Regions from separate parts of the Lysinibacillus sp. GJ-1 genome, predicted to be linked through region 1. Evidence: riboswitches for the same ligand, from Rfam matches in the RefSeq annotation. Region 1 holds a riboswitch; each other region holds the start of a gene.
The links. A riboswitch is a leader RNA that binds a small molecule or an ion and turns the genes downstream of it on or off. The one in region 1 is predicted to bind cyclic di-GMP.

Region 1 (7,679 bases):
ATAGTAATGAAAGACTGGTAATCCGTCGTTACATGTTTGAATACTGTATAACTTTCAAGACTTTCCACAATCGTTTTAATAAAATTGGATACCCCATTAACGAGATTGATATCCTCTTCATCCCGTGAGGTTAGTTCCCAGCGTTCAAAAACAAGCGTATAGTCCATAAATGGAGAGTTTGCTATTACACTTTTGGCAATCGGTTCCATATCCTTTGTTACCAAATTAAAATAATCTTCGTCCGCAACAACTTGTAACACCAATTCTTTCTTTGGTGTCGTTTTCACATCTACTCCAACATATATTGCACGCAACTTATCTTTCAATGTAGCCATACTTAATTGTTCTTGACTAACGAATGAACCCTGCCTTTCTTTATTTTCTGAAGTATCGGCTGCTAAAAGCCTGTCGACAAGGTTAAAAGTAACTATAGCTACTAGCAATACACCAACAAACATTACTATTTTTCTCAACATGCATTCCCCCTAATTAGAAGGTATGACATAGAAAACATAAAAAATGCCATCATCCACATAATGGGTTCTTGCAAATTTGCTTTGAATAATAGAATACGGAAGAATTAAAACATTTCATTACTTTTAAAAAAGTTCTTGAGAAACATTTTTAATCATATTACCTTAGCTAAAGAAGGAGGACGATACAATGAAAATCACAATTGAAGAATTACCCGCTTCAAAAATTGCCTTTTTTAGAAACGTTGGTCAATATGGTGAACGGCAAAACAAAGGGTTAATGGAGTCTTTTAAACAATGGGCACATTTAAATGACTTGTTGAACCAATCAGCCATATTCGGCATAGCGCAAGATAATCCCGAAATAACACCTAAAGAGCAATGCCGTTATGATGTTGGCATAATGATTCATGAAAATTTCCATGTGTCAAAACCTGCACATGTTGGTACATTTAGTGGCGGGAAATACGCTGTTTTCTTGCTCGACCATACTAAAGAAGCAATCAGCACATTTTGGAGCACTGTCTTTTCAGAAATCGAGCAACATCAGCTAATCATGAGACAAGAACCAATAATTGAAAGATATACGTCGCAAATGATTGATAATCATTTATGCGAAATATTAGTTCCGATTCAGTAAAGTATTCGAATTGACTTCTCAGGATTAACGCTTACTGCAAAATAAGAGACAGAGGAAAGATGTTCATAAATTTTTTATTATACGAACTTAGCCATTAATGCTTTTGCAAAAATAAAAAATTAGAAGTGTTCACTAGTAGTTGGGAGCGAAGGCGATGACTCTAGCTCAGAACAGCACACGATATAAGACGCGAGCATTCTGCGCGTTAGCGACGGTCGCGAAAGGAAAGCACCGCCGTAGCGGACAACAACGGCGCAGCAAAAAAGTGTTCGATTGAAGCTAATCAATCTAACACTTTCTGCGCATTTTTTTAATTTACATTTTGCAAAATTTTACCGTCATTCATTTTAATGACTTGGTCTGTATACATAAGCATTTCTTCATCATGTGTAACCATTAACATCGTGATATTTAATGTTTTAGTAAGATTTCGAATTAACTCCATTACGTCCTTCGACCGTTTCGAATCGAGACTTGCTGTTGGCTCATCTGCAAAGAGCACTTTCGGTTTATGAATAATCGCTCGGGCAATCGCAACTCGTTGCTTTTCCCCACCTGATAATGAAGAAGGATAGGCATTTTTGCGATGATCCATCCCTACTAATTTTAAAATACGCTCTACCTCTCTTTGCTGCTCGTGTTTCTTTAATGGCGTTTCAGATACTTCCAACATCAGCAGGAGCTGTTCTTCTACTGTAAGAAACGGAACTAAATGTGCAAATTGAAAGACAAAGCCAAATTTACTTGCCCGTACTTGTCGAACTTGATCTGCACTTAATGTCGTCATGTTTTTCCCTTCAAAGATTACCTGCCCATCGGTTGTAGGTTGCAAACCTGCTGCAATCGTTAGCAAAGTACTTTTACCAGAACCTGAAGCTCCCACTAATGCTGTTACTTCACCTTCCTTCAGGGTCAGGTTAATGCCTTTTAATATTTCTTCCTGCACTTCACCATTTGTAAACGTTTTTCTAACATTCTCCATTGTAAATTGTGTCATATTAGACCTCTCCTTGTTGTATCGCTTGTAATGGTTGAATTTTTTTAATTTGGATCCCTGAAATGGTAGCCCCGATAAATCCAATAATAAGGAATACAATCGACAATTGCGTTATTGTAGCAAAACTTAAACTAAATGGCATTCCTTGTGGTGCAAACTGATTAAAAACTTGACTTAGTGTAATAGATAGCAGCAGAGAAATCACAGTAATCACAATCATTTGTGTCCAAATCATTTTGAATAACTTACTTGTTTTTAAACCAATTGCTTTTAAAATACCGTATAAGCCAATCTTCTGAACGTTCATCATATAGAAAAAGATTGCAAACAGCATGCCACTAATGACAACTAAAAACCAGACAATCATATTAAGAGACATTTGTTCTGCGCTATAACTCGGTATCGTATTTAAAAAATCACTTTTTGAAAAAGCTTGTAATCCTGTATACGCTTGTGAGGCATCCCCATCTGGTGTAAACACTAATTGCATTTCTTTAACTCGATAAATTTCTTGGTAATCTTCCATACTAATATAGGCAACTGGCGCATGACTATATTTCTTTTGTTCAACAAAATCTTTTACAATAAACTTGCCACTAAACTGATTGTTCGTTACTGTATCGCCTATCTGTATACCTTTATCCTTTAATGAGCTATCTAAAATAATTTCTTCATGTTTAACATTTGCAAATAACGGCGAATCGGTAGCTGTTACAAATGCCACGCTTTGTTGCTTTCCTGCCTTATCATTGATAAAGCCCATTTGAATAGAAAAGGCAACAGCATCTTTTTGTTTGCTTAAAATTTCATCTTGGGTACTGCTATCTATTCTAGACAGATTATATGTTTCATCTGCATCTTCATTCATGTAAAACTGCCCCGCTGGCAAATCTTTAATAAGCGCAGCATTGTCTTGCGATAATCCATTTGCCAAACCCGAAATAATAAAGGTTAATAAACTCACCAGAAAAACAATCGAACCTAAAATCACAAATCGCACTTTATTTTTCTTCATTTCTTTTAAAGCTAGGTTCATTTTAAACCCCTCCTATTTCTTTTTACATTCTTAGAATATAGAGTCAACATGAACACAACATGAACTGAAAATGAACGGAAGATGAACTAAACATTACAGTTCAATATCGCTGCCGCTTGCTATTCAAACAAAAATAAAAAACCTCCTACGCATAATGACGTAGAAGATTGTGTAAATGGTGATGGAAGCTCGTTAACCGCGGTAACGCTAAACGGCTAGAATATCGCTCCTAAAATGTTACAAGTAATGTTTTTGAATTACTCGCATTAATTTATTGGCATTTTCTTCACTAATTGAGAACATCGTTTGTCTAAAGTTAAAACCTTGTCCACAAATAGCTTTCATTTCAGAAGCACTTAATGGACGTTTTAATATACAAAAATCTTGTAAAGGTGTATTTGTCTCTGCATTAGCATAGCCATTATAATCTTGCTTGTTATATTTACCGGAACCTTTTCCGTATCCTACAATGCCAGCGCCGCTTTTATAAAGGAATACGATATCGCCCTTTTGAATCTTTTCTATTTTTTCTTGCCATCCTTTATGATAAGCCGCTGCTTTCATTCCAGTTAACATTTCATCTGTCGTTAGTGGATTATTGTTATGATTCGTGTTTAAAACGTAGGCGCTACTCTCATATTCTAAATAACTTTCAATTGGCGAATACATATTAAATTCAATATAATGTTCACCATTCACTTCAAATATCCAGTAGACAATGGCATCAATAGTCAAACCGTTCTTCTTCCAATAAATAATTGCTTCTACCGTTTGTTGGTCTAAGCCATTTGTCATAACAATGAAATGTTGCTTATTATTAAACATCTCTTGGGTAATTTGATTACTTGCATCTTTATCAAAATACTGCTTATGGGCATCCATTAACGATATATTGCCTTGGCTATATTTGAGGTATTTTTCATTGAGCTCATCGTAACTACTATTACCGAATAATTGACCATATCTCAATACTTGTAGCAAATTCTCTTGATTTGAACCCCATCTTTTCAATTCAAATATATATAAATCGCCATCTTTATCAACTGCTAAAATATCGGGTTCTTCTTGTCTTGGACGCTCGTTAAATATTGTCATTAAATCTTTGCTAGAAATAAAATCTTGCAGATGTTTAGATACTAACCTTTCTAAATCCTTCTCTTTCCAACCAATCGCATCAAGACTCACTCTTTTTACCTTTTCATAATCCCAGGAGGACTTATTTAATTTATATAACATGTAGACCATTTCCTTTCATTAAATAGTATCAAATCTATTATTTCACCTATTGTAAATATTTTCAATATCAGTACCCATGACATAAGTAGTTTACAGATAAACCATTTTTCTCTTACTAAAGTCTTTTACACATAACAAATGAACCACCATTAAATGACATTATTTTTCGCCCAATAAAAAAAACCTCGCCATTTTACCCGAATTATAGGTGGTAAAATATAGTGCAAATTGTACTTTGGCAATGATTTTCCTTATGCTATTCTTTATTGTAGAAAATTGAATAGGCAAACCTAAAGAAATTTAGGGACGCAAAGCTATAGGGACTAAGGTTTTTAATAACTATGTCTGCCAGTTGCCGAAGAGTACATACTACTTTTTGTTTAGTAAGGACGTAACACACAACCCACTGATAATTATATATTAATATAATTTACGAAAGGCATTTTTTAGTGCTATTTATTATAATGTGGGATTTTTTATGATTGCCTTATTTAAAATAAAGCTACTCTTTTTTGAGTAGCTTTTTTATGTACTCTGTAAGAAAAATGCTTAAGGAGGAATTTAGATGAAAGTAGTAAAGATTGTAACAGTATCTGCCCTTGCTTTAAATTTAGTCGGTGGTCCAATGAATGTTTTAGCCACTGAAAATCCAAGTGGAGATATAGTTAAAACTTCAGCCGAAGCTCGTACTAATTATTCCATCGCTTCGGTGAAAAAATTTGAATTGTACGGAACAGATATTTTAAAAGCATACGATGACGTATTTAAAATAGCGAAAGCAAACATTCAATCGATTACGAACAACGGCGGAAAATATGGAAGTTCTACTATAGATAAAGCGATTGATGGTGATATAAACAGCCATTGGGAAACAGGGAAACCCAATAGTACCTCCTTCACTAATGAAGTGATCATTCAGTTCCATGAAGCATCTACATTAAATCGAATTGTCTATGCAGCTCGTCAATCTTCTACAAAAGGAAAAGGTTTTGCACAGCAGTTTGAAATTTATAGCTCCACTACAGATACAGGCGATGATTTTACACTCGTTTCATCAGGACAATATACAGGTTCTACTGGAGATATCGTCGAAATCCAATTCAACCCTACAGAATTTAAACGACTAAAATTTGTTTTTACGAAAGCAAACCAAGATTGGGCAAGTGCATCCGAGTTTCAATTTTATAAAGAAGATTCTGTCTCTGACAAAATGGCGACACTCTTTACAGATAATACAATGAGCGCTGTAAGTGACAAATTCAACACCATAGATGCTATCAATCAATTAGAGGTCGAAACCCAAGGCCACCCCTTCTACGTACAATTCAAAGAAGATATTGACAATGCGAAAGCACTGCTAAGCAATGAAAAAATTACAGCGACAACTGCACTAACTTCGTCATTTAGCCATTATGCCAACGAAGCGTATTCAAAGTTATTTAGAATGGATAAGGCAAACATTAAAGAAATTACCAACAATGGCGGACACTATGCGAGCGCCGTTATCAAAAATGCCATCGATGGCGATGTTCATACATATTGGGAAACAAATAAAAGCAACACAGCTACATTCTCAAATGAAGTAGAAGTTGAATTTATAGAACCTGTTACATTAAATCGTATTATTTATGGAGCAAGACCTTCTGACCGTAAAGGCTTTGCCGAGGAATTTGAAATTTACGCTTCCCAAACGTCAAAAGGCGAAACCTATGAACTTGTCTCAACAGGTAAACATAACATGGTCGCAGGATTAGTAGAGGCAAAATTTGCACCGACGACATTTAAACGGGTGAAATTTAAATTCACTAAATCCAATCAAAATTGGGCAACACTTTGTGAATTAGCCTTCTATAAAGAAGATGCATTAGACGATAAAATGGCGCAGTTATTTACTGACGGAACGATGAATACAGTTTCCCCTGCATTCAACAGCATCGAACATATGAACGCATTAGAAGAAGAAGCGAAAACACATCCACTATATGCTACTTATAAAGACAATATCGAATTAGCTAAAAAAATAATGAACGGTGAAGTGGTTACAGAAGGAAGAATTATAGTAGCCGAGCAACACGGGGATATGGTCAAACATGCCAATCAACAATTGAAATTCGGCTTCGGTAACAATTTACAACCAACTGGCCTTGCTGCCCAACCGGGTGATCAAATTACCGTTTACGTTGACGCATCAACAACTGGTCCGTTACCACGCTTGGCATTTTCACAACAAGAAGGTGCTTGGAATAGTTGGCGACAAGGTGTCAGCTTAAAAGTCGGTAAAAACGTCATCACTGTTCCTGCCATCCCTAAAACTTCTTATAATAAGAAGGCCGTTACACCTGGTGGCACAATCTATATTGAAAATCCTTATACAGCGGAACAGCAAGGTAAAGCACCGACCTTAAGATTCGAAGGTGTTGAGAGAATTCCATTTGCAACAAAGTCTACAAACGTAGAGGAGTTCAAACAATTTTTAATCAACTATAAGAAAAAAATTGATGAAGATATAGCGAAACATCCAAATGTTGAAGATCGCAAAGTGCTTGATATTGTAGAAGTCGTTGGTGACCATTTATTTTGGACAGGTACTGCAACAGGTGCTTACAAAACCTATATAGAAAATGGCTATAGCCCGCTCCAAACCATTGAATCGTATAATCGCCTTATGGACGAATTATTTAAGTATTACGGTTTAGATGGGCGCAGTGAAAAACATGATCCAAAATTAATAAGAGAAAACGTACGACTTGCACAGCCTTATGCGTACATGTATGCAGCTGGCGATCATATTGGCACACTGGATGATGTTGTGGCTGATATTTTAGTTCCGATAGAAGAAAAAGGCGGTTCATGGGGGCTTATCCATGAAATCGGTCATCGTATGGATATAGGTGTACGAACAATCGGCGAAGTAACAAACAATATGCTTCCACAGCATATGTCAGCACTTTACGGGAAAATCGATGGACGCATTCCATATGAAGCGAACGTTTATAAAAACGTATTGAAAGAAAACACAAAAGATTATAACGATCAAGGTTTGTTTGAAAAACTAGCCGTTTACTGGCAACTTGAAATGTATAGCCCTGGCTATTGGGGAAAATTAAACGCTCTTTACCGCGAAAAAAATGTCACGCTAACAGATGGCGAACGTTCTAAACAACAATATTTAGTCGAGTTTTCTTCTGAAGCGCTCGGTTTAGATTTAAGTGAACACTTTGCTCGTCATGGCTTTGTCGTAACGGACGAAACAAGAGCAAAAACAAGTAAGTATCCAAAACCAGATAAAAAAATATG
Region 2 (7,679 bases), 310 kb from region 1:
AGCAGGCTAGATACGATTAAAAGGCCTTATATTGTCGTGCATAGTATTGTTTTACTTAGTTGGTTTACGTTTCTTATATGCAATGGACATCCAGCTTTTTTCTTGCTGTTGGTACTATTTTTTATCATCGGCTTTGGGTATGGAGCAAGTGCATTAACATTTGCGGCTGTACGGCAATCATTCCCTTTACACGAAGCTGGTGTAGTTTCGGGATTTGCCAATACAGGAGGCTTTTTAAGTGCCGTTTTGTTGCCCATTATTTTTGGTTATTTATTAGATCATTTTCAATCTGTTTCAGGTTATGTAGATGATGGCTACTACTATGGTTTTATAGTGCCAGTTCTTTTCTCTATCATTGGTTTGTTTGGTGTGCTGTATTTTAAGGAAAAGCGTAGTATCTAAAGGTGTGGAATTGAAAATGAGAGCCACAATCTAAAAATAAAAGTTTATAAATTGTGTTTATCGGAAAAAATGAAATTACTGTGAATGAATAGAAAGCTCTAGTTGTTAAATTTATTATACTAATAGAGCAGTTTAGTTGAAGAAATAGAAGTAGAAGGGTATTTTAAATAGGTAAACTAAAGTGGAAATATAGCGGTACTATATTGGTAAATTTTTTGTTCCACTTTATGTATGGAAGGAGTATTAGTGTTTTGGGAATAACAAGTATGGTCGGATACGTAATTATAGGTGCATTACTTATTCTTTTATTAGTATTCATCTTCGTCATGATAAAAGGGGCAAGAAAGTAAGTGCCAGGTACTAAAACAATTCTGAATTGTTTTAGTGCCTGGCACCTTTTATTTATTTTTGTCTTTTTTCAGCCATTTCTACAAGTCGTTTCGTGATTTCTCCACCTACGGAACCGTTCGCGCGAGAAGAAGCATCTGGCCCAAGTTGTACGCCGAATTCTTGTGCGATTTCATATTTCATTTGATTAACAGCTTCTTGTACACCAGGAACTTGAAGTTTATTGGAACTTCGATTTTTATTAGCCATTTTTCTCACCTCCTTGTGCTATTAGAATGGTCGGCAGTTTGATTTTCATACATTTAAAAACAAGGAAATGTGCAATCTACATACTATAGGCGAGGAATAATTGCAAAGCTAGCTAAAAATACAATTTACTCTGTTATAATAAAGCCTGGCTCTTATAAATTCAGATTTTGCAAGGAAATCAAGGAGGTTTTGCTATGACGAATAATGATATTTTGATTCGTTTACGATATGCACTAGATATTAAAAATACGGATATGGTAGAAATTTTTAAGCTTGGTGGCATGAAATACACTAAAGAGGATGTATTAAACATGCTTATCAAAATTAAAGAAGATGAAGAAGATATCCCAGAGAATTACATTAAATGTAATAACAAAATGGTAGAGGCATTTTTAAATGGTTTAATTACTTTTAAACGTGGCCCTCAACAATCAAAACAAGGTCAACAGGAAGGGACACCACCGGTTACAGGGAAAGAAAGCCCAAATAATATGCTTTTGAAAAAAGTGAAAATTGCAATGGCTTTAACAACGGAAGATATGCTTGATATTTTATATGAAGGTGGCGTAACAGTATCGAAAGGTGAGTTAGGTGCGATTTTAAGAAATCCTAGTCATCGTAATTACAAAGAATGTGGCGATCGCTTTGTGAGAAACTTTTTAAAAGGTTTAACATATAAATATAGAGATTAAGTATTAAATTGTTAAAGCGAATTGTGGTCGGATGCTTACCTACAGTAAGCGTCCCGCCTTTGTTTGTATTGGATGAAGTACATAATAACAATAAAAGCAATAAAAAATAAATTGTAAAATCACCATTATTTTCTTTGAACAGTTGATAAATGTGACGGAATTTTGTACAATGAAATTGACACAAAGTTGTCACAAAGGGAAAAGAAATGTTCATGAATAGAGGGGTGCTTTTTATGATATTTTTTGATTTTATTTTAATTGCTATTTCTTGCATTAGTATTCCATTAATAGTTGCTGTTATGTTAGACATTTTTTATGCAGAACGTAAAAAAGTTCGTTTTTCATTACGCCGTACTTCTGTATGGTATATGTGCGTTTTTGCATTATCCTTTATTCCAGCTGTCTTACTCGTAACACAACTTGCATAATTGAATAAACATTTAGGGGTAAGTGTTTATCAGAAATTTAAGCAGCAATAACGTATGTTTACGTTGTCGCTGCTTATTTTTTGTCAGGACTTTTTACAATAAAGAAGAATATTTTTACATAGTAATTATTTCATTGTTTGTACATAAGTAGTAAAATAAGAGCATGGACTAAATAGTAATTTTGGAAGCTGTATTGATTATTTTTTACTATTATGTTAATTTGAGGAGAAATAAGGGCAAATCTACTGAAAGGTAGAGACGCAAAGCTACAGGTCTAAGGCAGATAACGCTATGATGGCTGGGTTGCAAAAGATTAGTAGTTATTGGGATTTATTATTTTTTTATCTTTAATAACCTATTTCTTTTGAAATAGGTTATTTTTTTTTGACCTATAAAATATAAAGAGGAGGAATTATCTATGCAATTTTTAAAAAATGTTTCATTGAAAAACAAATTATTACTTACAGTTTCAATTATTGTTTTAATGTTGATTTCTATCGTTACAACGCAAAGTATTAGTGAGCTTAACAAAAGAATGAATGTAGATTTGGAACAAGAGTTAAAAAGTGTTGGTATATTGACAGCTATGAATCTCGATAGTGATCAGATAAAACATTTATTAACTGAAAAAGGGGAAAGTAATCCCGATTTTAAAAATCTCCAAAAACAGCTAGATATGATTCAGGAAGAACAGGGGATAATGAGCTGGAGTTATATTTGGGATATGAAAGATAAAGGTGTTAATCCGATAGGGTATACATCCAACTTGAATGAGGTTTATGAAGCTGGTGAGATTTTCGAAGATTTAGCAGATGAACATGTAGCAACAGCTAAGCGTGCAATTGACAGTAATCAGTCTGAAGTGACGAACGTATTCGAAGATCAATTTGGTGCTTGGAGAACAGTATTTACCCCTATTAAAGATGATAATGGCAAAATGATCGCCTTATTAGGTATTGATTATTCCGCAGATTACATAAATACAATCATTAAAACAAGTATGACAAAACAAATTGCAATTGCAGTTGTTGGTTTGATTATTTTACTAATTTTACTTTACATAATTATCGATCGACTATTAAAACCTCTTAAGAAAGTAGTCGATGTTGCAAATCAAGTGGCAAATGGTGAATTGCAACAAGTTGAATTAGAAATTACAAAAGATGAAATAGGGAACTTATCGCAATCTATTCAAACGATGGTTACCAATTTGCAACATATTATTTTAAATATTAGAAATACATCTAATCATGTTTCTTCTGCTGCAAGTCAGTTAACTGTCAATGCAGGAGAGTCGTTTAACAGTTCTACCGATATTGCAAAGGATATGAAACGTATAAATGAGAATGCGGAAGCATCTATGGTGATGACAGAAGAAACTGCTGCAGCTATGGAAGAAACAGCAACAGGTATTCAACAAATAGCTGACTCAGCAAATACTGCTGCCGAATCATCTATAGCAGCATCTCTTGCTTCTGAACGTGGAGATAAAGTCGTGCAACAAGTTATATCCCAAATGGAGCTAATTAATGGTTCAGTAGAACAAATTGGCAAAACCATTAATGGCTTACATGTTAATACGAATAAAATTAGCGATATTGTGAGTCTTATTACAGCAATTGCGGATCAAACTAACTTACTTGCTTTAAATGCAGCTATTGAAGCAGCAAGAGCAGGAGAACATGGTAAAGGTTTTGCAGTGGTAGCAGATGAAGTGAGAAGGTTGGCAGAGCAATCCTCGCAATCAGCAACAGAAATATACAATCTAATTAGTACGATTCAATCCGATTCAAATGCTTCCATTGTCGTGATGGAAAAAGGAAAAGCAGATGTAAAAGCAGGTATGGAATATACAGATGAAGTAGGGGAAATCTTTAAAGAAATTCTTACATCATCGGAAGAAGTCGCTAGTCAAATTCGTGAAATTTCAGCAGCCTCTCAGCAAATTTCTGCTTCGTCAGAGGAAGTTGCAGCGTCTGTCAATAACATTAAACAATCAGCGGAGCTTTCATCAGAGTTTTCATCTAATGTGTCAAAAGCGACACAGGAGCAATTAACGACGATGCAAGAAGTGAAAGAGGCTTCTTCTTCTTTAGGAATAACAGCACAAGAATTACAAGCACTTGTAGCAAAATTCAAATTGGAGAATGATGAAAATGGAAAATAATTTAGCACAAAAAAATGTTCTGATTACTGGTTCTAGTAAGGGCATCGGAAAAGCAATTGCACTTGCATTCGCAAAACAAGGTGCCAATGTATTGATTAACTATATTGGTGACGATCATGAAGCAGAAGAAGTGCGAGCACAGGCTGAAAAGCTAGGTGTACGAGCTTATAAATACCGTGCTGATGTATCAGACTCTCATCAAGTACAGGACATGTTCCGATACATGGATAGTCATCTCGGGCAGATTGATATTCTTGTAAATAATGCAGGATTTGCACAAGCTTCTAGCGTGCTAGATTTAACAGACGAACAATGGGACAGAATGATTAAAGTACATCTTTATGGATGTTTTTATAATTGCCGAGAAGCAGCGAAACGAATGAAAGAACGAAACAAAGGCAAGATTATTAATATTTCTTCAGATATTGGTAGTCTAGGTTGTGAAGAGTTTACGCATTACTCAGCTGCAAAAGGCGGCATTAATGCATTTACGAAAGCTTTGGCAAGAGAATTAGCGCCCAACATCTTAGTAAACGCTGTAGCTCCTAGTGGGACACTCACAGATATCCTACAAGAATTTGGAGAGAACTATATTGAAGAGGAATCTGCAAAGTATCCATTAAAACGCTTGGCACAACCTGAGGAAATCGCAAAAAGTGTACTTTTTTTAGCCTCTGACAACGCTGATTTCTATACAGGTCAGATTTTAACGCCTAATGGTGGAGTAGTGATGAACGGATAATGTAAGAACTAAGGAGCAATAAAAATGTTGAATATTTTAATCTTTAGCGTGTACTTAATTTTTATTTATTATATTGGTTATAAGGGGTATAAACGCGTTAATACGGCAGAAGATTTAATCGTAGCCGGATGGAGCATGCCTCTCTCAGTTGTGACGGGAAGTTTAATTGCGGCTTTATTAGCCGCTCCGTTCTTTTTTGCAGCTGTCGGTTCTGGTTATACGAGTGGCGGCTTTGAGGGATCAGCGACGATGGGTGGTTTAGGGACCTGTATGATTCTTGGTGCGCTTATATGGACCAAACCGCTTAGAAGATTAAAAGGATGGACATTAGCAGACTACTATGGCTTAAGATATGGTAGTAAAAAGTTAGGAGCTTACACAGGGATTGTAATGGCTATCGCCTTTGGAATCTTTAATGCAGCAGCTTTAACGGTTGGTGGAACGTATATTATCCAGCAATTGCTACAAATAGATTTTGTTCCAGCAGCATTATTATTTGTATCGTTAACAGCACTGTATTCTGTAATTGGCGGTTTATGGGCTGTAGCCTACACAGAAATCGTACAAGGTGCGCTAGCAGTAGCTGGTATTTTAGGTATTACCATTTTTGTGTTTATTTATTATCCTGATGTGACGTTTAATCCGGAGTGGTGGAATATAAGTGAATTGTTTAATAAGGCAGGAGCTGAATTTTGGACGTTATATCTTGTATTAGCGCTTGGTGATATCCCTGCTGTTGACTTAGGTCAAAGGGTAGCCGCCGCGAAAAGTCCAAAAGTAGCACAACGCAGTATGATTATAGCTGGTATCGTTATTATAGCGATTAGTTGGATTCCTGGCATGTTAGGTGAAGCCTTTAAAACAATTTATCCTAATAGCACAAATCCAGAAACGTTAATGCTAGCCTTTGCACAAGGATACTTTCCTCCTCTTTTAGCTGCAATCTTTTTAACAGCAATGGCAGCGATGGGAATGTCGACTGTTGCCGCATGTTATGTTGCAACTTCTGGTATTATCACAAAGAATATTTATTTAGACTTTATTAATCGTAATCCTAATCCTAAAAATTTATTGAGATTTTCAAGACTTGTGATTTTAAGCAGTGCAGTATTAGGCTTAATCTTGGCTGTTAGCTTTCAAAAAGTAATTGATTTAGCTTACTTAGCTTGGGACGTAATATTCGTGACGATTTTTTGGCCAATTGTCTTAGGTCCATTTTGGAAGCGGGTCAGTACGCCAGCTGTCTGGGCAAGTATATCGGTCGGGCTGATCTATTATATAATCACAACACTAACTTTTGTACCTAGTTTATCCATACAGTCTGAAGGCTTTATAGGTTTAATAAACGAATTATGGCAGGCACCTGTTTTCTCTGGAGTAGTCATTTCAGGTATAACGATAGTGATTGTCAGTTTGCTTGTGCCACCTTCACAACATGTGCTAGATATGCATAAAATTGAAAAAGATAAAACATTAGATAATGTAGGCAGTAAGGACGAGCTAGTGAAACAACAATAAGCTCTGTGTTAGCTTAAAAAGACTTGTTCAACAACACGAAACACTTGAGGATACCAGTGTTTCGTGTTTTTTTATTATCCAAAAATGAAGCATGAAAAGAGAGATAGCTGAATAAGATTTCTACTATAGAGATGTATTTTCCCTATCTATTATTTTGTTGAAAGTGGGATAATAATGAAAACAATCTTTCTAGTATTGTTAGGTACGATATATTTGTTTTTAGCAATGGCAATGGATGCTGAATTCATAAAAAAATTGTACTTTTTAATTGGCATAACCTTAGTCATCATTGGCGTAATACGTTTTATTAAATGGAAATATCATACTTTTAGAATAATGGCGGAGCGTAAAAGTGCAAGTGAAGAAGAGTTAAAGAATATCCCTCATACCCATGGCATCATTGCAAGTGATGCTTTACATGCATTATTACTGAATGAGCAATCCAAAACACTTATACTGGCAGTTAAAGAAGATTGGGAAGCAGAAGTAGTAAAGAAAGAAGTCCGTTTTAATGAAATTTATGAGGTAGCGATTGTAGAGGACGGTCATATTGTGGCAAGAACTAGTAATGGTTTGTTTAGTGACTCTTTACTAGCGGGGGACCATCATGTTTTAGTAGAAGAAGCGGAGATTGAGGAAGAAGCATGTGAGGAACAGGAAGTGTTCCACTTAGCTTTAAAAATGGTGGTAGACAATCTAAGCGAACCAATTATAGAGTATATCTTTTTAGAACAAGAGGATGGCATTTCAATAGAAGATGATACGTATATCGAAGCAATGGCGTTGTGTGAACAATGGTATCAAAAGGTCAGTATTATTATCAAGCACTATGAATTAGAGCGAGTACCTATCCGACATTGGCAATAATCCTATACTAGATGTCATCTAGCCTAATAAAAAAAGCTATCACGAAGACATTCGGATAGCTTTTTCCTTGTATTAAAGTGTGAATTTTTGTAGTTGTGTGTTTAGCTCTTCAGCCATTTCAGCTAATTGATTGGCACTCTTTGAAATTTCATCCATTGTTGCAGCTGTTTCTTCAACAGTGGCCGTTGTTTGCTCAACACCAGCAGCGGATTCTTGTGAAATAGAAGCCATTTCATCAATCGAGCCATTAATCGCTTCGGAATGTT
Region 3 (7,679 bases), 500 kb from region 1:
TGAAGAGCATATGCACTCTGTAGGACATTCTGAACGTTCTGGTGCAGTTGTAGAACCTTATCTTTCCGCACAATGGTTCGTTAAAATGCAACCACTTGCAGATGCCTCTTTAGAACTGCAAAAAGACGAGGAAGGTAAAGTTCACTTCGTTCCATCACGTTTTGAAAACACATATTCTCGTTGGATGGAAAATATCCGTGACTGGTGTATCTCTCGCCAATTATGGTGGGGACACCAAATTCCTGCATGGTATCACAATGAAACAGGTGAAATTTACGTAGGTAAAGAAGCGCCTGCAGACGCAGAAAATTGGACACAGGATGAAGATGTGTTAGATACATGGTTCTCATCAGCACTATAGCCATTTTCTACAATGGGTTGGTATGACGAGGCAAATGAAGAATATCAACGTTACTATCCAACAAGTACGCTTGTAACAGGATACGATATTATTTTCTTCTGGGTATCTCGTATGATTTTCCAAGGTATTGAATTTACTGGACAACGCCCATTCAAAGATGTATTAATCCACGGATTGGTACGTGATGGCGAAGGACGTAAGATGAGTAAATCACTTGGTAATGGTGTGGACCCAATGGATGTTATTGAGAAATACGGAGCGGATTCACTGCGTTATTTCTTAGCAACAGGTTCATCTCCAGGCCAAGATTTACGATATACAACGGAAAAAGTAGAATCTGTTTGGAACTTTGCTAATAAAATTTGGAATGCTTCCCGTTTCGCACTTATGAACATGGATGGAATGACATATGATGAAATCGACTTAACTGGTGAAAAATCAGTAGCCGATAAATGGATTTTAACGCGCTTGAATGAAACAATTGAACGTGTGACTTCATTAGCAGAACGTTATGAGTTTGGTGAAGTAGGTCGTGAACTATATAATTTCATTTGGGATGATTTCTGTTCTTGGTATATTGAAATGGCGAAACTACCGCTGAATGGTGAAGATGAGGCTGCTAAGAAAACAACTCGATCTATACTAGCTTACGTATTAGACCAAACAATGCGTCTATTACATCCGTTTATGCCATTCATCACAGAAGAAATTTGGCAACATTTACCTCATGAAGGTGAGTCAATTACAGTGGCAGCATACTGTGCGTACGGATCTTCACTTTGCTGAAGAAGCAGACAATATGAAGCTCCTTATGGATATTATACGTTCGGTGCGTAATATTCGTGCGGAAGTTAACACACCTATGAGCAAAAAAGTACCGTTGTTCATTTCTGCTAAAGATAGTGCAACAGTTGCTACTCTTGAAGCGAATAAAGCCTACTTAGAAAAATTCTGTAATCCTGAGCCGTTAACAATTGGTGAAGGCTTAGAGGCTCCGAGTCAATCAATGACGGCAGTAGTAACGGGAGCAGAGCTATTCTTACCGCTTGTAGGTCTTATCAATCTAGAAGAAGAAATCGCTCGTCTAGAAAAAGAACTAGAAAAGTGGGCGAAAGAAGTGAAGCTTGTCACTGGTAAGCTGTCCAATGAAAAATTTGTTTCAAAGGCTCCAGAAGCATTAGTAAATGCCGAACGCGAAAAATTAGCGGATTATGAAGAGAAACATGCAGTGGTATTAAAACGTTTAGAAGAATTAAAAAACATGTAATAGCATAGTGATTTGAAGAAACAGCAGATGGCGAAATAGTCATTTGCTGTTTTTCTTTTTATGCATCAAAAGTTATGTATTGAGTTAGGAAAAAATATATAGTATTATCTATTTTAGTTAGTATAATAGATAAAGGCAAACTATCCGAAAGGGTAGGACGCAAAGCCTAGGGTCTAAGGTGAAGAGAAATGAGTATTTTTCAAACTATGATCGCCTGGTTACCATTAAATGAAATTTTTATTTGATTTTATGGCCATTCTATGTTGAGTAGAATGGTCTTTTACTTTGAATGCAAGAATAACGGAGGTTTATTATGTCAGGAAATATTGGAACAATTGTAGTGAAAGTAAACAAAGCTTGTGATGATTTAGATTTTGTGAGCGCTAGGGGAATTATAGAAGCAAATCTTTTAAAGTTATCGGAGGCTAAATATTATCGACTATTAAATGCAAGTGGACGGGTTCTTATTAAGCATATTTTAGCGGATAATAAGGGACAAAAAGATACGAAGATTTCATTAACACGTACAGATTTACTAGTGATAAATAAGATTAATGAGTATTGTTCAAATTTTGATATTTCGATGCTGAAAAGAACATTAAAAAATTCGTTAGAACTAGTGCAAAGATCGGATGTTATGCCACTCTTAAATAATGATGCAAAAATAATTTTAGATGATATGGGAGCGCTATTAGGCATCCATCAATTACAATAATTTGTTGTTTATTTGAAAAAAAATAGTTAAAAACACACAAATGATCACTCCTACAGTGGTTTTCTGTGTGTTTTTAAATTTGTATCAGAATTGTTTGTGTGCCAATCACCCTTTATACTGTAGTGAAAGGGAGTGTTTCTTTTGTTTACTACGATAAAAGCATGTACAGATTTTATTTTTACATTAAAGGCGGTTGATCATAAACGTGAACCTTTAGTCATGATGCGTGAAGTATTGGCGCGTTTAGGGGACCCGCATAACAAGTTGCGCGCCATCCATTTGGCAGGTTCCAATGGCAAGGGGTCCACCGTAAATGTACTGAGAGAAATGCTAGAGAATGCAGGATATCGGGTTGGTGCTTTTACTTCACCACATTTAACACGTGTCAATGAACGTATGACCATCAATGGAAAACAAATTCCGGACGAGCAATTTTTACAGTATATGAATAACGTAGCTTCAATCATTGAGGCAAATTATAATGGGGACTATCCAAGCTTTTTTGAGGTCGTCACACTTATTATGTTCCAATATTTCGCACATGAAGAAGTGGATTTTGCGTTAATTGAAACTGGGCTCGGTGGAAGACTTGATGCGACCAATGTCATAACACCACTTGTATCCATTATTACAACGATTTCTTTAGAGCATACGGCTTTTTTAGGCGATACATATGCGAAGATTGCTTTTGAGAAGGCAGGTATTATTAAAGAAGGTGTACCCGTAGTGGTTGGTGTTAAAAATAAAGAAGCACTTGCTACGATTCAAAAGGTTGCACAAGAACGTCATGCTAGGTGTCTTGTTCTAGGGCATGATTTTAACGTGATTGCACAGGAGCAGGAGATGGGCATGCAATCATTTCATTATCACAATGCGCATCTTGACCTCACAGACATTCAATTAAAAATGGCAGGAGCGCATCAAATCGCTAATGCGAGTCTGGCTATCACAACGATGGATTTATTACGTGAAAAAGGGCTTATTCATTTATCCGAAGAGTCAATGCGCCAAGCGCTACAACATGCACAGTGGGCAGGTCGCTTTGAACAGTTCCCTAATAATATTGTATTAGATGGTGCTCATAACTCAGAAGGAACTGCCGCATTGATTCGAACATTACAGAAGGTCTATCCAATTCAACGCTATCGATTTATTTATGCAGCTCTTTCTGATAAAGACCATGCCAATAGTATTGCGTTAATGGATGCAGTAGCAACTTCTATATCTTTTACACAAATTGGACTACCCAATGCCATGCCAGCTGAACAGTTAGCGATGTTATCAACGCATCAAGACAAACGATATAACAAAAATTGGAAATATATAGTAAGTGAAGTCATACAACATAAGGACCAACAAGATATTGTTGTGATTACAGGTTCGCTGTATTTTATAGCTGAAGTTCGCCAATGGATACAGGAGGGAGCACAATGATTCCTCAGTTTGATGATTATAAGAAAAAATGGGCTTTAACTAGTGATGATGTAATTAAGCCAGGGCTTACAGCGATTGAAGAAGCATTGGCACTTGTAGGGAATCCTGAAAGAACATTGCAAATTGTGCACCTTGCAGGCACGAATGGCAAAGGCTCAACATTAACATTTTTAGAGTCAATTGCGCAGGAACATGGCTTAAAAGTAGGCAAGTTCATGTCTCCATGCATTTTGAATGTGCATGACCAAATTCAAGTAATGCAACAACCTATTTCAGCACTAGAGATGGATCGCGTTTTTCATCAAATGAAGAATGCGGGGCTTAGCGGTAAACTAACGGATTTCGAACTTTTAACTGTCGCAGCGTTTTTGCATTTTGTCCATTGTGATGTCGATATTGCATTAATCGAAGCGGGTATGGGGGGCTTACTAGATAGTACGAATGTAGTGCAACCTATTGTCTCGATTATTCCGAGTATAGCGCTAGAGCATACAAAATTTTTAGGTCCGACTATTGAAAGCATTGCGCAGCATAAAGCAGGGATTATTAAACAGCATCGACCAGTTGTAATCGGGGATTTACCTTGTGAAGCAAAGAACATTATTGAGAGAGAAGCTAATGCAAAGCAAGCACCTGTTCTAGAGCTGAACAATCAATTCCATATTGTGCGGATGCATGACTATGAGAACTATAAAAACGATACTATGGACTTACATATCACAAATCTTACACGTCATATGAAAGGACCTCATCAAGCGAATAATATGGCATTAGCCATTACTGCATTTTTAGAAGTTGCGACTGCGCTAAATGTAGCAATCAACGTGGCAAGTATACGCCAAGGTATTGAAATGGCAAGTATTTTAGGACGATTTGAAGAGGTGTTGCCATATATTATTTTTGATGGTGCGCATAATCCAGCTAGTGCAGAAAAATTGGTAGAAACGGTTCGCCAAGCGTTTCCTAATGAGTCTATTACCTTTGTTGTCGGCATATTAGGTGATAAGGATGTAAAAGCAGTTTTGCAGTACTTAGAGCAAATTAGTGAGACATTTTATTTTGTTGATTTTGATAATCCGCGTGCGATGTCAGCACAAGATATGTTGGCATTATGTTATGCCCCGCAAAAAGCAATTTTGCAAAATACAATTCCATTTTTACAACAGCAATCAGAGAAGAAGTGTAGAACAATCGTAACCGGCTCTTTATATTTATTAACAGAAGTGCGCGGTAGCTTGCTTGACGGAAGCGGACATAGGGAGTGACAACTGTTTTTCCACTCCTGCGTGCGATTTAGATAGGGGATTGCTAGAAGGATAAGGATAGTTACTTGAGCAACGGCTTGTCAATTGCTTTCAGTATGTTACAAAATCGCCATGCAATTTATGTAACCAGTGGCTGTAAGTAACATTGGATTAAGTAGCTTGTGCCTGACACGGTAAAGGACACAAGTTACTTAATCATTGTAAGAAGGAAGATAGTCATCAATCCTTGCGATTTTAAACTTTATTGCAACGTATTTAGCACCAACAGCAAGTGCGGTTATAGTTGATCTAACGTATTATTAAAGGGTGCAGGGTGCAAAATCTTAGATTTTTTACAGATTTTTGTGAAACAAATGGATGGCTCTAATAAATTTTAAATGCGGAGGGGTTACTTATGAAATTTTTAAATAGTAATTTTTTTATTTTTATTTTGGCTTTTGTGATTGCTATTGCGTTTGTCAACCCGCCTGTAATAAGTGATGTTAAAAGTATAATTTATTTTTCTACGTATATTATCATTTTAAACTTAGCTGGATTTGTCACAATAAAGTTTATCTTTAACGTCTTTGATTTAACTATTTTGAAATTTAGTAAGCAATGAAAATTATAGGTTTAATTAGAAAGGTAAAGTCAACTCACTAATGGGTTGACTTTTTTATTTTTTTATCACTTATGTAAGTTCATGCCAACAATCACACTCTAGTGAGGCGTAGGCAAACACTTTATATAACAAGGTAAAAAATATAATGTAGAACCTCACCAATTTCTATTAATGGTAATGCATTAAATTAGCATTTAAGCATACTCTCTAACATATACTTATATGAAATAACAGCTGATAACAGTGTCGTCTTTTTTATGTTCGTTTTGATAGTTGAAGGAAGAGGTGATGAAGGTATGAAAATAGTTAGTCATGTAGTGAGAAAACAAGTAGTGCGTGCAATGCTAATTGGTGGTATTGTCGGGCTTTTTGGTGTTGCAGTTTTTTTAGGTGTTCTCCAAGCTAGTACCCAATTTTCTTTAAAAAAGGAAAGTGAAGTAGCGAAAAACGAAACTGAAACAGAGGCAGACTCCGCAACAATTCCGACAACAAGCGGTACTGCAAACTCAACTATGTTTTTTGCAAGTCAAGCGGGCGTATTTTCTAATTATGCAAGTGCAAGTGCATTTGTCTCTGAACATCCGTCATTGCAAGAAAGTGCAATTGTAGAAGTAGAGGGCAAGTTTTATGTATGGACAAGTATAGTGAACGAAGAAAGTGAGTTAGTGTTTTTAAAGGACCCACCAACATTTAAAAAAGTGTTTAGTGTTAGTGGTGAAAGTTGCAAGGAGGCGACAATTGCTGAAGTGATAAAAGTATTAGCTGATAAAAATACGACAAAATTAAATTTTAAAGAGGCAACGAAGGATTCCACTCTTCCTGCTGATTGGCAAAGTATTGGCAAGGCAGCAACCTCTATTTCTAGTGATTTAAGTATCGTGCGTCTCCAAATTTTTGCACATTATAAGTCCAAAAATGCTTGTCTTCAAACGAAATTCTAAGTCGAATAGTTAGCTATATGAGTGTTATCTTGATTTTTTGAAAATTTTCAAAAACCGTATTCTCCGTTATGATAGAGAGAAGGAGGAATGGTGAAATCATGTTTGAAACAAATCATAAATTAGTACTTGCTTCTGCATCACCACGACGAAAGGAACTGCTTGCTATGTTGGACCTTCCGTTTGATATTGTAACAAGTGATGTAGAAGAGACAAGTGTAAAAGCAACAACTATGCAGGATTATGTAACAGGTGTGGCACTGCTAAAAACACGAGATGTAGCTAAGAAAGTGCCAGCAGCAACGATTATTGGCGCAGATACAATCGTCGTTTTTAACAATGCGTTACTGCATAAGCCAAAAACACGGGAGGAAGCTATTTCACACTTATCTCGTTTATCAGGCAAGCGTCATACGGTGATGACAGCAGTTGCCATCATTGAGCCGAATGGTATAGAAACAACATTTGTAGAAGAAACAGCAGTTGTATTCCATACTTTATCACAGGAGCTTATAGAAGTTTATGTAGCATCTGGAGACCCTTATGATAAGGCGGGCGGTTATGGTATTCAAACAGCGGGAACCCTTTTAGTTAAACGAATTGAAGGAGATTATAACAATGTTGTCGGCTTACCACTTGCAGCGTTGTTTGCGCAATTGATAGCGAAGCATATTATTCAATTTGCGAAGGAGTGAAGCTATTGCCAACAGATGTTTTACCAAAAACGATGATTCGTGACGTCAATATGGCAGATCGACCACGTGAAAGACTACTTCGTCAAGGTGCAATGAGCTTATCGAATCAGGAGCTATTAGCTATTTTATTAAGGACAGGTACGAAGGAAGAATCAGTTCTTGCACTTGCGAATCGTGTATTAAGTACATTTGAACGTTTACACCATTTAAAACATGCAACTATTGAAGAAATGATTGCCATTAAAGGGATAGGGGAGGTAAAGGCAATTCAAATTTTAGCTGCCATAGAGCTTGGCCGGCGCTTGTCTCAAAAGCAAAATGATGACAAGTTTACCGTTCGTTCTCCGCAAGATGCCGCAGCATACCTTATGCCAGATATGACCTCTCTAAGTCAAGAACATTT
Region 4 (7,679 bases), 310 kb from region 1:
GGATTGTTGGACATGTCGGTGATGGCAATTTCCATGTTCTTTTAATGATTGATATGCAGGATGCTAATGACATAGCAAAGGCGGATGAATTTAATGAATTAATTGTTATGTATGCGCTTGAACGAGGGGGAACTTGTACAGGAGAGCATGGTGTCGGTATAGGGAAACAGAAATACCAAGAGAAAGAACATGGGAAAGCACTGCTTGTGATGGAAAAGATTAAACAAGCGCTTGATCCGGATGCACTGTTGAATCCAAATAAAATATTAAAAATAAAGAAATAGGGAGTGGGAATATGAAAATATTAGAAGCGATTAGTACGATAGCTGGAAAATACTTTGCGCTATGGGTCATCTGCATAGCTGTTATTGCTTTTATCATTCCCGACCCATTTTTACTATTTGGGGGCTATATTACAATATTGCTCGGCATCGTTATGTTTGGTATGGGACTAACGTTGAAAGCGGTTGATTTCAAATTAATTTTAACGAATCCAGTGCCCGTTATTATTGGTGTTTGTGCTCAATATCTTATTATGCCGCTGACTGCTTTTTCCATTGCCTATATCATGAACTTACCCGCAGAATTAGCGGCAGGGCTTGTTCTTCTCGGTTCAGTTCCAGGGGGTACTGCTTCGAACGTCATGGTGTATTTAGCGAAGGGCAATGTCCCATTATCCATTACGATGACTTCCTTTTCAACGTTATTAGCGCCAATTGCCACACCATTCATACTTCTATTACTTGCAGGTAAATGGATGCCGGTCGATCCAATGGCAATGTTTACTTCTATTATTCAAGTGATTATTTTGCCGATTATTTTGGGGATTGTTATTCGGAAATTTGCCCCACAGATTGTAGAAAAGAGCATTAACGTCATTCCTCTTATCTCAGTAGTGGCTATTATCATTATTGTCTCTGCAGTTGTTGCTGGCAATGTTGATAGCATAGCATCGGCAGGATTTATTATTTTTACGGCAGTAATGCTTCATAATGCATTTGGACTGCTGCTTGGCTATTTAACCGCGCTACTATTAGGACTTGATGAAAGTAATCGGAGAGCGATTTCCATTGAAGTGGGGATGCAAAACTCTGGTCTTGGGGTAGCATTAGCCACTGCCCATTTTGGTCCGTTAGCTGCCTTACCGAGTGTTCTTGGTGCTGTGTGGCATAATATTTCCGGTCCAATTCTTGCTACTTATTGGTCGAAAAAAACGGAAAACATTGAACATCAGCTTAGTGAAAAAATACAAGAAAGCAACGTCGAAACACAAGTATAAGAGATGGTAGACGTTATCAATATAATAAGACAAGAACGAATTCCAATTTTGCTGGAATTCGTTCTTCTTTTTGCTCGTTATAGGTATGTTACGATCGATTTCTTTTAGGATAAATCTTTTCACAAATAAATGTATTGTCAAAGGTTAGTAAAACTAATGTTTGTAGGATGTTTTTATGGCAAGCATAGCAGCAGTAGTGAGAAACGAAACTTATTCTCTTGCAATATCGTCTACAACTTGACAGAAGTGCGAAAACGGGAGTATTATACATTAGCTACCGAAAAAAAGCTATAGTGAAGTAATAATTTTCCGAAATTTATACGAACAATCTAACATTAGATTTCTATTAATAAGTAATAGGTAGGTGCAGAAATGAAAAGTCTAATAAGTAAAAAAAGTGACTTATTAAACAGTTTTTTAGGGATATATATAGTAGCTGTAGTCATGTTATGGATGAAAACATACATCACGCAAACAGCACAATTTGATTTAGGTGTAGAAGGAGCACTTCAACATTTCCTTTTACTCTTAAATCCACTAGGTTCAGCAATGCTATTTTTAGGGATTGCTTTTTTAATTAGAGGAAAGAAAAGATATACATTACTGCTTGTTATTTACACGCTGATGTCAATTCTTTTATATGCTAATGTAGTGTATTACAGATTTTTTAGTGATTTTATTACATTACCGACCATTTTCCAAACGCAAAACTTTGGCGATTTAGGTGGTAGTATTCTTTCATTATTAAAACCTTATGATATTTTGTTCTTTGTGGATGTCGTTGTCATGTTTTATTTACGATTCTCAAGCAAAGTTCCAAAAGAAACAAAATCATTTGGATATAAAAAAGCAATGACGATTATTGCTTTTGCATTAATCGTATCAGTTGTCAATTTAGGATTAGCTGAGGCTAGTCGCCCTCAACTATTAACGCGAGGGTTTGATAGAAACTATATTGTGAAATATTTAGGTATGTATAACTATACGATTTATGACTCAGTAGAAACGATGAAAGCTTCCTCACAAAGAGCGTTGGCTGATAGTAGTGATATTACCGAAGTAATTAACTATACAAAATCGAACTACGCTAATCCGAATGCAAAATATTTTGGTGCAGCAAAAGGAATGAACGTAATTTATTTACACTTAGAATCATTCCAAAACTTCCTAATCGACTATAAATTAAACGGTCAAGAAGTTACACCATTTTTAAATTCATTAGCAAAAGATAATCATACATTGTATTTCGATAATTTCTTCCATCAAACAGGTCAAGGTAAAACGTCTGATGCAGAATTTATGTTAGAAAACTCTTTATTCGGATTACCACAAGGTTCTGCCTATATTACAAAAGCACAAAATACGTATCAAGCAGCACCAAGTATTTTAAAAGATTATGGTTATACATCGGCTGTCTTCCACGGTAACAACGGAAGCTTCTGGAACCGAAATGTTATATATAAATCATTTGGATTTGATAAGTTTTATGATGCAAGTTATTATGACACAGCCTCTTCAGATAACATGGCTGAATATGGTTTGTTAGATAAACCGTTCTTTGAACAATCGCAAAGCTTTTTAAATTCTTTACCACAACCGTTTTATACTAAATTAATTACGGTAGGGAACCATTATCCATATAAAATGAATCAAGACTTAGTAACAATCGATAAAGCGAATACAGGCGATGCAAGTGTAGATAATTATTTCCAAACAGCACGCTATGCCGACGAAGCAATTGAACAAATGTTTAATCAACTAAAAGAATCAGGTTTATATGATAATTCAATGATTGTTCTTTATGGTGACCATTATGGTATTTCAGACAATCATAATGCAGCAATGGAACAAGTTTTGGGGAAAGAAATTACACCATATGAAAGTGCTAATTTACAACGTGTCCCATTATTTATTCATGTTCCAGGTATGCAAGGTGGTATCAACCATACGTATGGTGGTCAAACAGACTTGCTTCCAACACTTTTACATTTACTAGGAATTGATACGCAAAACTTTATTCAATTCGGTTCAGACTTATTATCAGATGAGCATAATGAAATTGTGCCATTTAGAAATGGCGATTTTGTGAGTCCAGAGATTTATTCAATTAATGAAAAATTTTATGATAATAAAACTGGATTACTACTAGATGATAGTCAACTAGAGGCAGCACAAGCTATTAAAAAAGAAGTAGATTTTAAATTAGGCTTATCTGACAAAGTAGTGAATGGTGATTTACTGCGATTTTATAAACCAACAGGTTATACGCCAGTAGATCCTTCAAAGTACAATTACAACAAAGATGACAGTATAGAAGCTAAATAATAATTAGTAGGCAGTTCAAGATGATGAGTTTGATATCACGAAGTTTATGATATTGTACCGTTAGCTAGGACTGCCTTTTCGCTTTTTAACACGAGCTGCTAGTGCATAGTATTTCCTGATTTTAGAAGTTAGAAATCTAATTAAAGTAGGAACTGTATGAAGATAAATAACAAAAGCTAGGTTATACTATAATAATGACTTTATTGCTGAAACTAGCATTACGGTGTTAAGGACGATTCGTTTTTAGAAGTAGAAGCAATGAAGTTTTAGGGGATAAGTGAATAACCGAATATCCTATAATGAGAGGGTTTGAAGTAAAATATGACGAATAATTTTTGGCGGGATTTACCGCGACCATTTTTTGTACTTGCTCCAATGGAAGATGTGACGGATGTTGTGTTTCGTCATGTCGTAAGTAAAGCAGGTAGACCAGATGTATTTTTTACCGAGTTTACAAATTCAGATAGCTATTGTCATCCAGAGGGTCAGAAAAGTGTGCGAGGACGTTTGCTTTTTACTGAAGATGAACAGCCTATGGTTGCTCATATATGGGGAGATAATCCTGAATATTTTAGACAAATGAGTATTGGTATGGCGGAGCTTGGTTTTAAAGGTGTTGATATTAATATGGGCTGTCCTGTACCGAATGTGGCTTCACGAGGCAAGGGAAGCGGTCTTATTTTACGTCCTGATGTTGCTGCGGAACTTATTCAAGCAGCGAAAGCGGGTGGACTGCCTGTCAGTGTGAAAACAAGACTTGGCTTCACAGAAGTGGATGAGTGGCAGGAATGGCTTACACATATTTTAAAACAAGATATCGCCAACTTATCAATCCATCTGCGTACGAGAAAAGAAATGAGCCAAGTAGAAGCACACTGGGAGCTAATTCCGGAAATTAAAAAATTACGAGATCAAATTGCGCCAAATACGCTATTAACAATCAATGGAGACATCCCTGACCGTGCAACAGGTATGAAGCTAGTTGAACAATATGGTGTGGATGGCGTGATGATTGGACGAGGTATTTTTAAAAACCCATTTGCTTTTGAAAAAGAGCCAAAGGAACATAGTAGTAAAGAATATCTTGATCTTTTAAGATTACAGCTTGATCTTCAAGATCAATATGCTGAGGAGCTACCACGCTCAGTTACTGCGCTGCATCGCTTTTTCAAAATCTATGTTAAAGGATTCCGCGGGGCAAGTGAATTAAGAAATCAGTTAATGAATACAAAGACAACGGATGAAGTACGCGAATTGCTCAATCAATTTGAATAGGTGCCAGTCACTCAAACAATTCTAAATTGTTTGAGTGACTGGCACGTACTACATTCTTACTACGTAGTATCTTAATATTACTTATATTTACCTAATATTCTTTAGATAATACTACTAGTGTCGACAAAAATTGACATGTAATTTATAATGTAAAATTGTAATAATGTTAGTATTATTTTAAGAAAATGAAAAGGCAAACTTACTGAAAGGTAAGGACGCAAAGCTACGAGTCTAAAATCCTATTGGGATTATGATAGTCGGGTTGCCAAAATAATAAACGATTATTTGGCTATCCTTAATTTTTATAATAAGGGTAGTTTTTATTTTCCTAAAAGGAGACAAATTAAAGAACTATAGCGTTAATAAAGTCTTGTTAGTATAGGATAGTAAAAAAACTATATGAAAAAGGAGATTAAAAATGTTAGTCGTTGATAAACCGAAATATAATATGGCGATTTATGAAGCAAAAAAAGAAGTACACGTTCAAGTTCATGGGTTTATTAAAACAGAGCTTGTAGAGGAATATATAAAAGATTTGGAAGAGACTGTGGCGAAAGTACCAAAAAAATCCTATACCTTTGTAGTTGATGCAACGTATCAATCACCTGTTCCATCTAAAGTTTCAGCGGAACTAGGGCAAACATTAATGTTTTACGCATCACTTGGCTTCAAAGATATCTATATTGTCAATCCAGCCTCTAAAATTGCCTATGTGCAAGTGAGAAATGCTTTAGAGGGAGTGAATTTCCCAGGAACAGTAGTTGACAATGTATCACAATTAGCAACACGATAGTTTTTAAATCACTAGAAGCATATTTGGAGGAATTTATGATGCCAACATTACAAGATGTATATACATATGAAATCATTACAAAAGACCAACCAGACTTAATTGAAAAAGCGGCAACATGTTTAGCAAAAACATTTGTTGGAGTAGATGTAGCCGGTAAATGGGTGCAAGAACCGATAATCGGGTACTCCTTAAAATTACCTTATGATGATTTCTACCAATTCACGAAAGAATACATTGAAGACAATGTGCATCAAGGATACTGTGTTGTTGCGCTCGATGCAGAGCGTAATGTAGTAGGCGCTTTAGTTGGAGATACAAACGCACTGGAAATACATGAAGGTCCTATTTTTAGTGGCACGTTTTCTGATATGAATATAGTGATGGATGTATTAGAGGATATCGATGTTCGTTTCTTAAATGACTATAAACAACGTTATGGAAAAGAAATGGAAGATAATGAAGTGCTGCATTTATTTTTATTAGGTGTCATCGCTGAGCACAATCGCCATGAAATTGTACAAACGTTAGGTGATATTTTAGTTCAAAAAGCATCTGAAGAAGGGTTAAGACTGGTGTTAGCTGAAGCAACAAATCCGAAGTCAATGAGCTTGTTACAGAAGTATCATGGATTTGAAAAGTATGTAAATGTTGAAGGGGATTTCATTGTTCATAAATACGAAAGCAATGAGCATTTAAACGATATCCCAGCGACTGTAGCTGATGGAATTTATATTATTGTAAAAGAGTTATAAAACATCATAGGTAGAGAGAATAGGAGATTTTTATATCATGGATGCTATTATGCTAGTGATTATAGTATTTTTATTATGCACGTCCTTGTATTTTGCTTACCGATATTTTTCGCTTAAACGTCAGGCTGATAGTCAGAGTGAAGTGACAAACGGGGCAGAGGAATTATCTGCAAGTCAATTAAAAGAGCAATTTCATCTATACGAAAAAAATATAAATGAAAAAGGTCAAAATCTTGTTGAACATGGAGAGTATGCAGCGGAGAAGGCTGATATCGTTAGAGCAGCCATTGATGAGGTAGGAAAAGGGTTAAAAAAACAATTAGTAGCTACTGAGGAAAGTTCAACTTCGATTGAAGACATCACAGTGGCTATCGAAGAACTGTCTATAAGATCAAACCAAATTTCAGAACAATCGAATACGACGTTAGAATTGACGCAAGAAGGTAACGAAAAGCTCAAAGATTCGATGGTGAAAATGGAGCAATTTGATCAAACGATTAATACAACTTTTGATGCAATCAATATTCTTGGAGAAAAATCACATGAGATTGGCAAGATTGTCAAAGTAATTACAGGGATTTCAGAGCAAATCAATTTATTAGCATTGAACGCAGCTATTGAAGCAGCTCGTGCAGGTGAACATGGAAAAGGGTTTGCTGTCGTTGCGGATGAAGTTCGTAAATTAGCAGAACAATCGCAACAGTCCGCTGCTGAAGTATCGAATATCGTAAAAAATATTCAAGAAGAGACGGATCGAGTGGTTACATCCATGAAGCAAGGAACGGAAGAGTTTGCACAAACGAATACTACCATTTTAGAAATTGGTACGATGTTCGAAAGAATTGTAGAAACGACAAAAATTATTGCTGAAAATAATGCCAATTCATCTGCAAGTACAGAAGAATTATCTTCAAGCTCTCAGCAAATCATGGTGGCAATGAGAGACATTTCGTTCATCTCACGTGAATCTGTGGAAATGTTTGAGGAGCTAGTTGAAATTAGCGATGACGAATTAAGTACAATGGATAAATTAGTGCAAGAAGCAGGCAACCTTGTCAGCTTAAAAATATAGAGAAATCGGTGCCAGACACTAAAACAATTCAAAATGTTTTAGTGTCTGGCACTCTTTCATATATTCTAGTAAAAGCTAATAGGGGTAGATATCCATGGACAAACAAAATAGCAAATACAGATGGGTAGTATTTGTTGTTGTATTGTTTACTTATTTGTTAATGGCAAGTCAACGCACAGCGCC

Region 2: another riboswitch for cyclic di-GMP. It lies ahead of LO754_RS20525 (methyl-accepting chemotaxis protein); the one in region 1 lies ahead of LO754_RS18900 (NPCBM/NEW2 domain-containing protein).
Region 3: another riboswitch for cyclic di-GMP. It lies ahead of LO754_RS16455 (hypothetical protein); the one in region 1 lies ahead of LO754_RS18900 (NPCBM/NEW2 domain-containing protein).
Region 4: another riboswitch for cyclic di-GMP. It lies ahead of LO754_RS20560 (hypothetical protein); the one in region 1 lies ahead of LO754_RS18900 (NPCBM/NEW2 domain-containing protein).

The regions. Positions count from the first base shown of each region.
Region 1 is NZ_CP088912.1:3,801,815-3,809,493, forward strand. Features, by position in the region: gene LO754_RS18875 (hypothetical protein) at 1-476, opposite strand, end outside; gene LO754_RS18880 (AraC family transcriptional regulator) at 664-1,113, shown strand; gene LO754_RS18885 (ABC transporter ATP-binding protein) at 1,424-2,110, opposite strand; gene LO754_RS18890 (ABC transporter permease) at 2,112-3,146, opposite strand; gene LO754_RS18895 (hypothetical protein) at 3,384-4,382, opposite strand; cyclic di-GMP riboswitch class I at 4,656-4,742, shown strand; gene LO754_RS18900 (NPCBM/NEW2 domain-containing protein) at 4,948-7,679, shown strand, end outside.
Region 2 is NZ_CP088912.1:4,107,319-4,114,997, reverse strand. Features, by position in the region: gene LO754_RS20545 (MFS transporter) at 1-402, shown strand, start outside; gene LO754_RS20540 (alpha/beta-type small acid-soluble spore protein) at 805-999, opposite strand; gene LO754_RS20535 (DUF1456 family protein) at 1,194-1,691, shown strand; gene LO754_RS20530 (hypothetical protein) at 1,925-2,119, shown strand; cyclic di-GMP riboswitch class I at 2,345-2,430, shown strand; gene LO754_RS20525 (methyl-accepting chemotaxis protein) at 2,538-4,286, shown strand; gene LO754_RS20520 (SDR family NAD(P)-dependent oxidoreductase) at 4,276-5,028, shown strand; gene LO754_RS20515 (sodium:solute symporter family protein) at 5,053-6,546, shown strand; gene LO754_RS20510 (hypothetical protein) at 6,721-7,413, shown strand; gene LO754_RS20505 (methyl-accepting chemotaxis protein) at 7,486-7,679, opposite strand, start outside.
Region 3 is NZ_CP088912.1:3,304,923-3,312,601, reverse strand. Features, by position in the region: partial or broken gene LO754_RS16460 (valine--tRNA ligase) at 1-1,628, shown strand, start outside; cyclic di-GMP riboswitch class I at 1,753-1,854, shown strand; gene LO754_RS16455 (hypothetical protein) at 1,942-2,343, shown strand; gene LO754_RS16450 (bifunctional folylpolyglutamate synthase/dihydrofolate synthase) at 2,485-3,777, shown strand; gene LO754_RS16445 (bifunctional folylpolyglutamate synthase/dihydrofolate synthase) at 3,774-5,042, shown strand; gene LO754_RS16440 (hypothetical protein) at 5,940-6,584, shown strand; gene LO754_RS16435 (Maf family protein) at 6,683-7,276, shown strand; gene radC (RadC family protein) at 7,309-7,679, shown strand, end outside.
Region 4 is NZ_CP088912.1:4,115,755-4,123,433, reverse strand. Features, by position in the region: partial or broken gene LO754_RS20580 (FAD-binding oxidoreductase) at 1-284, shown strand, start outside; gene LO754_RS20575 (bile acid:sodium symporter family protein) at 296-1,279, shown strand; gene ltaS (lipoteichoic acid synthase) at 1,652-3,604, shown strand; gene LO754_RS20565 (tRNA dihydrouridine synthase) at 3,926-4,879, shown strand; cyclic di-GMP riboswitch class I at 5,062-5,149, shown strand; gene LO754_RS20560 (hypothetical protein) at 5,298-5,672, shown strand; gene LO754_RS20555 (hypothetical protein) at 5,708-6,424, shown strand; gene LO754_RS20550 (methyl-accepting chemotaxis protein) at 6,462-7,496, shown strand; gene LO754_RS20545 (MFS transporter) at 7,591-7,679, shown strand, end outside.